Regions from separate parts of the Aquabacterium olei genome, predicted to be linked through region 1. Evidence: predicted binding sites of a transcription regulator. Region 1 holds the regulator's gene; each other region holds the start of a gene.
What was found. Region 1 encodes NrdR, which represses ribonucleotide reductase genes. Its sites were predicted from a motif close to CACNANATNTNGTG; they were not measured.
Positions count from the first base shown of each region.

Region 1 (4,626 bases):
CGCACCATCACGCACAGCCGCACCGACACCACGCGCTGCCACGGCTGGAACACGCGCCCGTCGGCCAGCGTGAGCGCCGTGAGCCCGTTGACGCCCGTGGCCGTCAGGTACTGCTGCGGGCGCAGGCTGTCATCCGACAGCACCCCGTAGCGCGCCGTGAACTGCAAGACCCCGGGCACCAGCGGCACCGCGGCGCCGCCGGCATTGCCCTGACATGACAGCACGAAGGTGTTCACCGTGCTGCCTCGCTCGTCAACGTAGCGCATGGACTGCAGGAAGTAGCGGTTGGCCACCAGCAAGGGCGCCGTCGGCGCGAGGCCGGTGGTGCCACGAGCCGACGTGACCGCCACGCCCGATGCATTGACCGTGGTGACCGTGCCCGCACGGCCAGCGTTGTACAGCGGGTCGTCGCCCACGTTGGTGTTGCTGCAATCGGCACGGTGCCCGACGTTCAGCGAGAACGCGTCGTTGGTGAAGTAGGAAACGACCAGCGTGTCCGAACCGCTCGGATCCCCTGCCCCATTGGCCGAACAGCCGCTGAGGGTGGCGTTGAGCTTGCCGTCGGCACAGCCGTACAGGCCATGCAGATAGGCGGCCGGCACCACGCCCCCGTTGAGGCCGGCCACCGCGGTGTCGTACGTGGCCAGCACATTGCTGGACGGCACGCCGCCCGTCGGCGTCGGCTCGACGCTGACCACAGGGTAGAAGCCGGCGTTGCTGACCTCCCGGCCCAGCAACTCGAGCACGAGCTGGCCGGTCTCGAACAGCGCAGCCTCGTCATCGGTGCCCTTCTGCGTGCTGCGCGTGCCGACAAACAGCCGTGCGGCCACCAGCACCACCACCAGGCCGATGACCATGGCCACCATCAGCTCGACCAGGGTCAGGCCCCGGGACTTGCGGCGCGTGCCGCCTTGAAGCGTGATCGTCATGGCATCACCGTGAAGTTGGCGCAGCGCACGCCGACTGCGGCCCCTGCAGCGGCCGGGCAGCGGCTGGCCGACGCGAGCGCGGCTTCGCCGGCCGCGGCGGTGCTGGCGGCCGCCGCCCCGAGCGTGCCGCCGGCACCGGTCAGTTCCTTGTCGGCCCACATGAAAGTGACTGTCAGGCCGCGCGCTGCCGTGCCCTGCACGAACACCGCGCCCAGCGGCAGGCTGCGGCGCACCGAGGCGCGCCACTGCGCCATGTCATAGGCCGCCAATTGCGCGGCATCGCAGGTCTCCGTCGCGCAATCGCGGGCCGCGGCACTCACCGCCGATGCCGCCTGGGTCGACCAGTTCACCGCATGCAGGTAGGGCGATGCGGCCACCACCCCAGGGGCCTGATCGAGGTTGGCGCGCACACGCTCGGCATAGTCCGACAGCAGCACCGACAACAGCGCGCGCTGGCTGGATCCGCGCTGGTACTTCAGGGTGGCAGACTGCAGCGCCGCCATGCTCACCATGCCCAGGGCCACGATCAGCAAGGCCACCAGCACCTCGATCAGCGTGGCACCGTGCATCGCCCGCCGACGGCCGCCGGGTGTGCTCCATCGCGCCATCAGCAGCCTCCTCCGCTTGCAGGCATCTCGGCCATCAGACGCCCCTGCATGCTCAGGCGCAGGCATCGGGCATGGGGGCTGTCGGCCTGGCCGGTGTCGGCCAGCGTCAGCGTGCGGCCCGACCACCGCAACAGGCCGCGGGCACTGAAGGTGTGTTGTGCAGGCGGGCTGCCGCCCTGGTCGATCAGGGTGTAGCGCGCAGCGCCCGGTTCGCGCACCGCGATGATGTCGGCAGCGGCTGGCCCACCGGCTGGGACGGCGCCGCAGGCGGCGTTGACGTAGGTGATCCAGCCCTGATGCCAGTTGCCCTGATTGGCGGCCGTGGCCTCGCAGGTGTTGGCCGTGCTGCTCGACAGCGGGCACACGGAAACGCAGGTGTTGCGGCTGATGGCATCCAGCCGCGCACGGTTCATCGCGCTGGTGAAGTCGTTCTGCAGTCCCTGCATGGCACTGCGCGCCACGAACTGCCCGATAGCCGGCGCGGCCACCGCCACGAGGATGGACAGCACCGAGACGGTGATGACCAGTTCGACCAGCGTCACCCCGATTTCGCGACGCCCCTTCCCTTGCATTTTCATGCAAGCGAATATATCCGGCGTGACAAAGTTCACAACGCCGCTCGTCCGGCGCGGCATGCCGTCTGTCGCTCAGGGGGCCCGCAGACGACGGGATGAGGCCCCCGCCCCTTCACTCAAGGGGTAGGTTTCTTCCCGGTCTCCTTGATGGCGGCCACGAACTCGCTGACGTCGTCGAAGCTGCGGTAGACCGAGGCAAAGCGCACGTAGGCCACCTTGTCCAGCCGGCGCAGCTCCTTCATCACCCACTCGCCGAGCTGCGTCGACGTCACCTCCTTGTCGCCCGACTGGCGCAAGCGGGCCTCGATGGCCTCGATGGCCGACTCGACGGATTCGGCGCCCACCGGCCGCTTGCGCAGCGCCAGCATCAGCGAGGCCTTCAGCTTGGCACGGTCGAAGTCGGTACGGCGACCGTCACGTTTGACGATGGCCGGCAGCTCGATCTCGGCGCGCTCGTAGGTGGTGAAGCGCTTGTCGCAGGACTGGCATCTGCGGCGCCGGCGGGTGGAGTCGCCTTCGTCCGAGTCACGCGTTTCCACAACCTGGGTGTCGTGGTGTCCGCAAAAAGGGCAACGCATCGGGATGGGTCTTTCTGGCAGTCGGATGCAAAAAACCCGGCGGGGACTCGCGGTCCGCGCCGGGCTTTCATTCAGGCACGCATGCGCGCGCGGTTCAACGGTAGACCGGGAACTGGCGAGTCAGGGCCGACACCTGCTCGCGCACGCGGGCAATGGTGGCCTCGTCATGCGGGTTGTCCAGCACGTCGGCGATCAGGTTGCCCACGGCCACGGCCTGCTCTTCCTTGAAACCACGGGTGGTCATGGCCGGCGAGCCCAGACGGATGCCCGAGGTGACCATGGGCTTCTGCGGGTCGTTCGGGATGCCGTTCTTGTTGCAGGTGATGTGCGCGGCGCCCAGGATGGCTTCGGCTTCCTTGCCCGTCAGGTTCTTCGGGCGCAGGTCGACCAGCATCACATGGCTCTCGGTGCGGCCCGAAACGATGCGCAGACCGCGCTTCGTGAGCGTCTCAGCCAGCGCGGCGGCGTTCTTCACCACCTGCTGCTGGTAGGCCTTGAACTCGGGCGACATGGCTTCCTTGAAGGCAACGGCCTTGCCGGCGATGACGTGCATCAGCGGGCCGCCCTGGATGCCGGGGAAGATGGCCGAGTTGATCTTCTTGGCGATTTCTTCCGAGCGCATCAGGATGATGCCGCCGCGCGGGCCGCGCAGGCTCTTGTGCGTGGTCGAGGTGACCACGTCGGCGTGGGGTACCGGGTTCGGGTAGACGCCCGCGGCGATCAGGCCAGCGTAGTGGGCCATGTCCACCATGAAGTAGGCGCCGATTTCCTTGGCGATCTTGGCGAAACGCTCGAAATCGATGCGCAGGGCGAAGGCCGAGGCACCGGCAATGATCAGCTTGGGCTTGTGCTCACGGGCCAGGGCTTCCATCGCGTCATAGTCGATGTCTTCCTGGGCGTTCAGGCCGTACGACACCACCTTGAACCACTTGCCCGACATGTTCAGCGGCATGCCGTGGGTCAGGTGGCCGCCTTCAGCCAGGCTCAGGCCCATGATGGTGTCGCCGGGTTGCAGCAGGCCGAAGAACACGGCCTGGTTGGCCTGCGAGCCGGAGTTCGGCTGGACGTTGGCGAATTCGGCGCCGAACAGCTGCTTCAGGCGGTCGATGGCCAGTTGCTCGACGACGTCGACGTGCTCGCAGCCACCGTAGTAGCGCTTGCCGGGATAGCCTTCGGCGTACTTGTTGGTCAGCTGGGAGCCCTGGGCTTCCATCACCGCCGGCGAGGTGTAGTTCTCGGAGGCGATCAGCTCGATGTGGTCTTCCTGACGGGTGTTCTCGGCCTGGATGGCGGCGAACAGTTCGGGATCGACGTTGGCGATGGTGTGCTTGGCGCGGTCAAACATGACTTGGCAGTCCTCTTCATGGAGTTGAAGACCCGCGGCCCGATCCGGCCCGGACGGGGCTGGTGGTCGGCGTGAGGGCTGCCCAGGCGAACGGCACATCGGCGTGGCCCTTACGAGCCAGCCGGCCGCGCTTCCCGGTGGTTCACCACCTCAGGCGGGTCGTTGTTGGAAACGAAAAACCCGCCGTGTATCGCCAGTTGCGCAGCGGGTTTGATTGTAGCGGAGGGCAGCCAAGCCCGCCAGCCGGGGGCCGGCCAGTCGGGTCAATGCACCAGCAAGGCCACCTGCTCTGGGCGATGCGGAACCGCGGGGGTGTCGCTGGCGGCCGGCGCCACGCCCGAGGCCCCGGCCGGGGCGGCCGTCGGCACCACCGTCACCGCAGGCGACGCGGCCGGGGTGGCGGCCTGCACCGTGGCCTGGGGCAGCGGCGCCATCACAGGCACCGAGCGGCCATTGGCCACCTGACGCAGGTAGGTCTGCTCTGCGAGCACCTTGGCGCCGTATCCACGGTCATCGGCCAGGTTGGCGGCGCCGACGTAATACTTCAGTCCGCCCTCCAGGCTGCCGGCACGCCGGATGCAGTCCTTCAAG
Region 1 is NZ_CP029210.1:717,394-722,019, reverse strand. It holds gene DEH84_RS03240 (PilW family protein) at 1-929, opposite strand, end outside; gene pilV (type IV pilus modification protein PilV) at 926-1,537, opposite strand; gene DEH84_RS03230 (GspH/FimT family pseudopilin) at 1,537-2,115, opposite strand; gene nrdR (transcriptional regulator NrdR) at 2,229-2,690, opposite strand; gene glyA (serine hydroxymethyltransferase) at 2,785-4,035, opposite strand; ZMP/ZTP riboswitch at 4,109-4,246, opposite strand; gene DEH84_RS03215 (lytic transglycosylase domain-containing protein) at 4,299-4,626, opposite strand, start outside.

Region 2 (4,626 bases), 1.7 Mb from region 1:
GCGCGGGCCCAGGAAGACGTCTGCGTGCTCTTCATCGAGGACCTGCGCAGCGTGCGCGCCCGCCAGCGTCAGGACAAGCTGGCCGCCATGGGCCGGATGTCGGCCGGCATTGCGCACGAAGTGCGCAACCCGCTCGCGGCCATCGCCCAGGCCAACGCCCTGATGGCCGAGGACGCCGCCACATCCACCCAGCAGCGGCTCACCCAGATGGTGGCCGACAACGTCGCACGCCTGAAGCACATCGTCGACGACATCCTGGCCGTGGCACCCGGCGTGCGCCCGCCTGCACCGGCCATCGACCCGCTGGAGCACATCGTCGCCATCTGCAATGAATGGCGCAGCACGGCGGGCGTCGGGATGGGTGAGCACAGCCTGCTCGAGATCGACATCCAGGCCTGCCGTCAGGCACCGAGCTTTCCGCACCTGAAGGTGCGTTTCGAACCCGAGCACCTGCAGCGCGTGCTGGTCAACCTGCTGGACAACGCGCTGCGCCATCAGTCCGGTGAGCCCGGCGCCATCCGGGTTCACGTGGGCTGGGTGCCGACCGTGCACGGCCCGCACGGGCTGCTGATGATCTCGGTGCTGAGCGACGGCCCGCCCATCACCCCCGACACCGAGCGCGCCCTCTTCGAGCCCTTCTTCTCGACCCGCAGCCGGGGCACGGGCCTGGGCCTGTATATTTGCCGCGAGCTGTGCGAGCGCCACGGTGCCACCATGGATTACCGTCAGCATCCGGCCAGCATGCGCCACCGCAACGAGTTCTACCTGACGATGCCGATCGAACCCGTCGGCCTCCCCCCCCCTCACGCATGAGCACTGCTTCCGCCCACCGCCTGCTGGTCATCGACGACGAGCCCGACCTGCGCACGCTCTACGAGCTCACGTTGCTGCGGGAGGGCTACGACGTGGAGACGGCAGACAGCGTCGCGCAAGCACTGCAGCATCTGGCGGAGCAGCGCTACAGCGCGGTCATCACCGACATGCGGCTGCCGGATGGCACCGGCCTCGACATCCTCGAGCACCTGGAGCAGACCGGCCGGCAGGAACGCGCCATCGTCATCACGGCCTATGGATCGGCCGAGAACGCGGTGTCGGCGCTGAAGGCAGGCGCCTTCGACTACCTGACCAAGCCGGTCGATCTGAAGCAGTTTCGCAGTGTGGTGGCCAGCATCGTGGGCCTGCAGGGCGCAGTCAGCACACCGCCCCCGGTCAGCGCCAGTCGCCCCGGCGCATCACAGGCCGCCCCGGCCGCCAACGGCGGGCGCAGCGCACTGCAGCGGCTGATCGGCGTCGACCGGGGCCTTCAGCAGGTACGCCAGCTCATCGACAAGGTCGCCCGCAGCATGGCGCCCGTGCTCATCAGCGGCGAGTCGGGCACCGGCAAGGAGCTGGTGGCCCGCGCCATCCACGACACCAGCACCCGTGCGGCACGCCCCTTCATCGCGGTGAACTGCGGGGCCATCCCGGAGCACCTGCTCGAAGCCGAGTTCTTCGGTTACCGCAAGGGCGCCTTCACCGGGGCCAGCGAAGACCGCGAGGGCTTCTTCCAGGCCGCAGCCGGAGGCACGCTCTTCCTGGACGAACTCGGTGACCTGCCGCTGGCCATGCAATCCAAACTGCTGCGCGCCATCCAGGAGCGCGCCGTGCGCCCCGTCGGCGCCACCGCCGAGATGCCGGTCGACGTGCGGCTGCTGAGCGCCACGCACAAGGATCTGGCGGCCGAGGTGCAGGCAGGCCGCTTCCGGCAGGATCTGTATTACCGACTCAATGTGATCCAGATCCGCCTGCCCGCTCTGCGTGAGCGCCGCGAAGACCTGCCCGGCCTGTGCGCGGGTCTGCTCGAACGGCTGGCCCGCGAGGCCGGCCTGAGCGCCGTGCCGCAACTGAGCGAGGCCGCCTTGCGCGCCCTGGAGGTCCACCCCTTCCCGGGGAACGTGCGCGAGCTGGAGAACCTGCTGCACCGCGCCACGGCCCTGAGCGGCCACGCCACCATCGACGCCGCTGACCTCGGGCTGGACGCCCCCGCCACGGCCGCCTCAAGCGCTGCGCCCACGATCACCGAGCCCGCACCGGCCTCGCTGGCGACCGCCCCGGTGCCAGCCACGCCCGCAGCGCTGCCGACCGACCTGGCTGCACACCTCGATCAGGTCGAGCGCGACATCCTCGTGCGCGCCCTGGAAAAGCATCGACTCAACCGCACGGCCGCCGGCCAGAGCCTCGGCCTGTCGCTGCGCCAGATGCGCTACCGCATGGCCCGCCTGGGCGTGCAGGTCAACGACCACGGCATCGTGCTGGGCGAACAGTTCGACCCCGAACATGATCCGGACTGACCCCTGCCCAGCCCCAGCTTGGCAAAACGGCTGGCTGTCCGAGGCGGCACGTTGCCCCTCCCCCAACTTCGGCCCCCGCCCGCCCGGCATGCCGATCGACCTGGCCATCGTCCACTCGATCAGCCTGCCCCCCGGCGAATACGGCGGCGACCACATCGAGCGCCTGTTCACCAACACGCTCGACTGGGACGCCCACCCCTACTTCCAGCAGATCCGCGGGCTGGAGGTCTCGGCGCACTTCGTCATTCGCCGTGGCGGCCAGCTGATGCAGTTCGTGTCCGTGCTCGATCGCGCCTGGCATGCCGGCCGATCGAGCTGGTGCGGCCGCGACAATTGCAACGACTACGCCATCGGGGTCGAACTGGAAGGCCTTGAAGATCACCCCTTCGAGCCCGCGCAATACGAGGCTCTCGCGCACTTGCTGGCGCAGATCGACACCGAGTGGCCGCTGCAAGGCGTGGTGGGCCACGAGCATGTGGCCCCTGGGCGCAAGCGCGACCCCGGCCAGGCCTTCGACTGGGCCGACCTGCGACGCCGACTCGGGTGGGCTGCCGTCCGCTTTCCCGTCGGTGTGGCGGCCGACTGACAGCCCCTCTGCGCCCCGGGGAAACCCGCTCGCCCCCTGACGCGACAAGACCTTGCGCACGCCCGTGAAGGCCGTGTCGAGGGCCGCCATGTCGCGAGGATCAAGGTCGCTTCCCGACGCCGGCAAAAAGGCGTTATAGTTGCCGCCGAACACTACTGGTAGTGCCCAAAGCACCCCCAGACACCAGATATAGTGTCCTCCGCAGTCAGCGCCTCTACCCCGAAGCGCCCGAATTCACAAGGTTTCGCGCCCGCTCGCGGGGCCTTGAGATCCTGAAGGGAAACACATGCAAACGTCCACGCCCAGCACCTTGTCGTCCACCTCATCTGCCTTCATGGGCGGTGCCGCCGATGCCGCCGAGCCGCGTCAGTCGGCCTACGCCAACTACCAGATCATCCGACGCAATGGTGCGGTCGTGGCCTTCGAGCCCAGCAAGATCGCCGTGGCCATGATGAAGGCCTTCCTGGCCGTGCACGGCACCCAGGGCGCCGCCTCGGCCTCCGTGCGCGAGACCGTCGACGGCCTGACCGAAGCCGTGGTCCGCGGCCTGCTGCGTTCGCGCCCCAACGGCGGCACCTTCCACATCGAAGACATCCAGGACCAGGTCGAACTGGCCTTGATGCGCGGCGGCCACCATGAAATCGCCCGTGCCTACGTGCTGTACCGCGAGCGCCGCTCGCAGGAACGCGCCAAGCAGGCCGCCGAGCAACAGGCCGCCGCGCTGCCCACGCTGCACGTGATCGACCGTGGCCAGCGTGTGCCGCTCGACCTGCCCCGCCTGCAGGCCCTGATCGAATCCTCGTGCGAAGGCCTGGGCGCCGACGTGCAGCCCGGACCGATCCTGGCCGAGACCCAGCGCAACCTGTACGACGGCGTCTCGATCGACGAGGTCTACAAGGCCGCCATCCTGGCCGCCCGCACCCGCATCGAGCACGACCCCGCCTACACCCGCGCCACGGCCCGCCTGCTGATGCACACCATCCGCCGCGAAATCCTCGGCGAAGAGGTGATGCACGCGGAGATGGCCGAGCGTTACGCCGACTACTTCCCCACCTTCATCAAGAAGGGCATCGAGGCCGAGCTGCTCGACGAGCGCCTGGCCCAGTTCGACCTGGCCCGCCTGGGCGCCGCGCTGAAGTACGAGCGCGACCTGAACTTCGACTACCTCGGCCTGCAGACGCTGTACGACCGCTACTTCCTGCACGTGCAGGGTGCCCGCATCGAAATGCCCCAGGCGTTCTTCATGCGCGTGGCCATGGGCCTGGCGCTGAACGAAATCGACCGCGAAGCCCGCGCCATCGAGTTCTACGAGCTGCTGTCCTCGTTCGACTTCATGTCGTCGACCCCCACGCTGTTCAACTCGGGCACCCGTCGCTCGCAGCTGTCGTCGTGCTACCTGACCACCGTGCCTGACGACCTCGACGGCATCTACGAAGCCATCAAGGAAAACGCCCTGCTGAGCAAGTTCGCTGGCGGCCTGGGCAACGACTGGACCCCGGTGCGCGCCCTGGGCTCGCACATCAAGGGCACCAACGGCAAGTCCCAAGGCGTCGTCCCCTTCCTGAAGGTGGTCAACGACACGGCCGTGGCCGTGAACCAGGGCGGCAAGCGCAAGGGCGCCGTCTGCGCCTACCTCGAGTCGTGGCACCTGGACATCGAAGAGTTCCTGGAACTGCGCAAGAACACCGGCGACGACCGCCGCCGCACCCA
Region 2 is NZ_CP029210.1:2,414,692-2,419,317, forward strand. It holds gene DEH84_RS10885 (two-component system sensor histidine kinase NtrB) at 1-813, shown strand, start outside; gene DEH84_RS10890 (sigma-54-dependent transcriptional regulator) at 810-2,330, shown strand; gene ampD (1,6-anhydro-N-acetylmuramyl-L-alanine amidase AmpD) at 2,317-2,916, shown strand; gene DEH84_RS10900 (ribonucleoside-diphosphate reductase subunit alpha) at 3,251-4,626, shown strand, end outside.
Region 2: DEH84_RS10900 (ribonucleoside-diphosphate reductase subunit alpha) is a predicted target of NrdR. The motif match lies at 3,098-3,111, and genes of this name have one in related genera.

Region 3 (4,626 bases), on a different replicon from region 1:
CCACGCTGACGGTGGACCTGCTGGACCTGTCTTCCGATGGGATGTCGACAGGCTCATTGAATGAGCCCGCCATGGCGTGTCCGTCCCATGAGGACGATGAACCGCAGGCGACCCGCCTCAACGAGCAGGTGGAGCGGGTTCAGCGGCAGGCCATTCGGCAGGCACTGCGGCGCACGGACGGGAACTGGGCGATGGCAGCGCGCCAGCTGGGGCTGGATGCGAGCAACCTGCACAAGCTGGCGAAGCGGTTGGGCTTGAAGTGAGCGCATCGATCTGCCCTTCCCCATGACGCCAGGCCGAGAGAAACCGGCGGCGACCGTGTGCACCACGGTCACTGAAAATCCTCATCCCGCTGGGGGCGCGTGCCGATGATGAGGACCAGTTCAGGGCTGCGTATGTCGAAGCGAAGAACGTATCCGGTGGAGCCGAACGGGATGATGAGCTCATGGCTTCCTCCAGAGTCGTAGCGCCATCCAGCAGGAAGTCGAACAAGCGATCCAGATCGGCTTCGGCCTCCGGCGTGAACTCGACTCCGAACGTCATTTGCCCAACTGCTTCACCCGCGCGGCGAAGTCCGTTTGCACGCGGCGAAATTCAACGGCGCGACGCACCGATTCCTCGACAAATTCAGTCAGCGTTCTCGCCGGGCAGAAGCACCGAATCAAGATCAGCGCGCAGCTCCGGTTCGACACGGATCTGCTCCGTCTGAAGGTGTTTGAATCGGCTATCGGCCGTGTCAGTTGGAGGCGATTCAGATGACTGCTTCCTCCGAACACGCACACTGCAAGTCAGGTTCACCTGACCCTCAACTGATGGTCCACATCCCCCTTGCGCAACTCCACCGCATCGGCCAACCCTTTGATCATTTCGCTGAAGCTGCCGTAACCGTGATCCTTGAAATCGAACGTTGGATCGAGCCGCTTGATCATCGGCAGCACGCTCGCCTTGTTCACCCACGCATCGCCCTTTGATTCAGCCAGCAGCCGCACCGCGCGGCGCAGTAACTCCGCCGCAGGGTTCGCCGGAGGCGCGGGTATGGCGGGGCTTGTGTCTTCGAGCGCAGCTTCAACGCTTTCAGCCTCCAACAGGCTTTCATAAAAGCGGAACTCGTGGCAGCTCTTTGCCCAATGCTTGTTCGTGTTCCGCTTCGTCCCGATGCCGATCAGCGTGCGTCCTGCCGCCTTGATTTTCTGTGCCACGGGCATGAAGTCGCTGTCGCCGCCCACGATGATGACCGTGCCGATATGTTGGAAGCGGCCGATGTCTTCGGCAGCATCGAGGCACAGCTTGATGTCTGCACCGTTCTTGGCCGATGCGCCCGGCGGGAAGAGTTGGATCAACTCGACGGATGCTTGCAATAAGGCGTCACGGTAGCGCCCGAAATACTGCCAGTTGCCATAAGCCCGGTTGATGGCGATGGGCCCATACGATGCACCCAACTCGACCAGGGCCTGCACATCCACCAGCGGCTCCTGCACCTTGAAGCGGTTGTCCTGCTTGGCGTAGACACCTTCGCCGTACTTCGTTTCCATCACGCCGGCATGCAGGTTCTCGAAGTCCCAGTAAATTGCCACGGATCGGGTGTTGTCGTTGTCGGCCAAGCTGTGCTTCCTTTCGTACTCAATCGTACTCAGGCAATGTACATGCACGGTCTCACGCGATTGAGGGTTGGGGCGCAGGTAGCGGACATCCGGTAAGTCCGGGTCGCAGCGACAATGGGCCATGCATCCAGAAATTGGTACTCGACCGCTTCTCCGTACGCTGCCCAACGGCGTCCGGCTGCTGGCCCTTCCCATGCCCCACGTACGGAGCGTCAGCGTGGGCGTGTTCCTGCGCGTCGGGTCTCGCGATGAGACGCCCGCCACCAATGGCATCGGCCATGTCCTCGAGCACATGGCCTTCAAGGGCACCACCACGCGCTCGGTGCAGGCGATCAACCTGGATGCGGAGCGGCTGGGCGCAGACGTCAACGCCTACACGGGCAAGGACAGCACCGGCTATTTCATGACCGGCCTGGGAGCGCACGCCCAGCAACTGCTCGGCATGACGGCCGACATCGTGCTCCACAGCACATTTCCCGAGGTGGAACTGCAGCGCGAACTGGAGGTGATCCGCCAGGAAGCCATCGAGTACGACGAAGACCCCGACGACAGCGGCAACGACCTGCTCGACCGCGCCATCTGGGGCGCCCATCCCATGGGCATGCCCGTCATCGGCACGGTCGAGAACATCGAGGGCTTCACACGCCACGATCTGGTTCGCCATGTGCAGCGGCATTACGTGGCCAACAACACGGTCGTGGTCGCGGCGGGCCACTTCGACGTCGACGCCTGGGTGAGCTGCGCCGAGGATCTGTTCAAGGCCATGCCCGCATCGGCAGACCGTGGCTGGTCGCATCCGCCAACGCCCGCGGCATATACCGGCCAGGCGGTGGCCCGGCGCTTTACCCAAGTCTCGCAGGTGTTCCTGAACGTTGCCTATCCTGTGATGCCCATGGGTCCGGACGGCATGCCATCGCGGCGCCTGCGTCTGGCCGCTGCGCTGGCGGCGCATCTGTTCGGCTGTGGAATGTCGGCCCCATGGGTCGACATGGTGCGCGAGCGGCTCGGCCTGGCCTACACGGCCGATGCCAGCATCGACAGCGGAGACAACTGGCTCAATTTCGTCGTGCATGCCGTGACCACCCCGGACAAGATCGAGGCGCTGGTTCAGGCGACGGGCGAGCTGCTGCATGCCCAGACGACCCGAATCGACCCGGTCCATCTGGAGCGCGCGAAAAACCAGTTGACCGTCTCGTACGTGCGCGCCAGTGAGCGACCCTTTGCGACGATGGAGCGGGCCGTCGAAGAACTCTGGGCCAGCGGGAGCGTGACGCTGCTGGCCGAGACCATGGCCCTGATCGACGACATCCGCGCAGAAGAAGTGCGGGACGTCTTTGTGCGGATGCTCGCCCATCCCCCGGCGCTGTCGATCACCGGCAAGGGCGTCAGCGCCAAGTCTGCGCGGCACCTGGCGGGCTGTCTGGCCGCCAGCGTCCTTCAGAAACCGTAGGCGAGTTCGAAGTCTTTCATCATGGACAAACTCTTGCTGCAGCAGCAGGTGCTGGAACGGCTCGCCGACGACTTGCTTCAGGTCGAACAGGCAGCGCGGACGGCCCATGAAACGGCGACGCACGAAGAGAACATCGCCGAGAACAAGTACGACACCTTGGGGCTCGAGGCCGCCTACCTGGCCACCGGCCAGGCCCGTCGCGCCGAGGCCATCCGCCAGGCGATCGCCCATTGGCGCCAGTTCCGTCCGCGCCCCTACGATGCCAGCCAAGGCATCCAGCTTGGCGCGTTGGTGTGTCTGGTCGACGCCGACGACAAGCAGCAACACCTCTTTCTCGGCCCGGATGGGGGCAGCATGCAGCTGGTCAGCGGTGCGCAGCTCGTTCAGGTCATCAGCGGCGCATCCCCTCTGGGCAGCGCCATGCTGGGCAAGTGCGAGGGGGACGAAGTGTCGCTCGAGGTGGCTCAGATCCGACAGCAGTTCGAGGTGCTGCGGGTTGATTGACGGTCTACCGAGACCGCGGTCACCTTGCGGCCTCGCTCGGTGATCCGCCGCCCGCGTTTGACGCCCGTCAAAACCCTCTTGTTCAGAGGTCAGAACACTACCGATAGCGTTCCGGGGTGGTCCCGGACACTAGATGTAGTGGAGACGACATGACCGCGCCTGTGACCGCCGCGACCTCTTCCCGGGCCGAGATCCCGCCCCCAGACCGGCGGATCGCCGTGGATGTGGAGCGCTCGGTCAACGAATACCTCGATCGCCAGGACTGGCGCATCCACGCCAACGCCAACCAGGGCTATTCGCTGGGCGGGCTGATCCTCAACGTGTCGGGCAAGGTGATTGCGAACTACTGGCTCAGCCACGTGTACCCGGCCGAGATCGGGCAGGCCCACCGCGAGGCAGACGTCCACATCCATGACCTCGACATGCTCTCGGGCTACTGCGCCGGCTGGTCGCTGCGCACGCTGCTGCACGAGGGCCTCAATGGGGTGCCGGGCAAGGTCGAGGCCGGCCCGCCCAAGCACCTGTCGTCGGCGGTGGGCCAGATCGTCAACTTCCTGGGCACGCTGCAGAACGAATGGGCCGGGGCCCAGGCCTTCAGCTCCTTCGACACCTACCTCGCGCCCTTCATCCGCAAGGACGCACTCGACTATGCACAAGTGCGCCAGTGCATCCAGGAGCTGATCTACAACCTCAACGTGCCCTCGCGCTGGGGCACGCAGACGCCTTTCACCAACCTGACGTTCGACTGGACCTGCCCCGAAGACCTGCGCGAGCAGGTGCCCGTGATTGGTGGCGTCGAGATGCCGTTCAGCTATGGCGAGCTGCAGGCCGAGATGGACATGATCAACCAGGCCTACATCGACGTGATGATGACGGGCGATGCCAAGGGCCGGGCGTTCACCTTTCCCATCCCCACCTACAACATCACCAAGGATTTCAACTGGGACCATCCGAACACGCAGCGGCTGTTCGAGATGACGGCCAAGTACGGCCTGCCTTACTTCCAGAACTTCCTCAACTCCGAATTGCAGCCGCACATGATCCGCTCGATGTGCTGCCGCCTGCAGCTGG
Region 3 is NZ_CP029211.1:221,292-225,917, reverse strand. It holds gene norR (nitric oxide reductase transcriptional regulator NorR) at 1-263, shown strand, start outside; gene DEH84_RS19215 (hypothetical protein) at 540-692, opposite strand; gene DEH84_RS18360 (NYN domain-containing protein) at 795-1,601, opposite strand; gene DEH84_RS18355 (M16 family metallopeptidase) at 1,795-3,051, shown strand; gene DEH84_RS18350 (GreA/GreB family elongation factor) at 3,073-3,555, shown strand; gene DEH84_RS18345 (ribonucleoside triphosphate reductase) at 3,705-4,626, shown strand, end outside.
Region 3: DEH84_RS18345 (ribonucleoside triphosphate reductase) is a predicted target of NrdR. The motif match lies at 3,683-3,696, and genes of this name have one in related genera.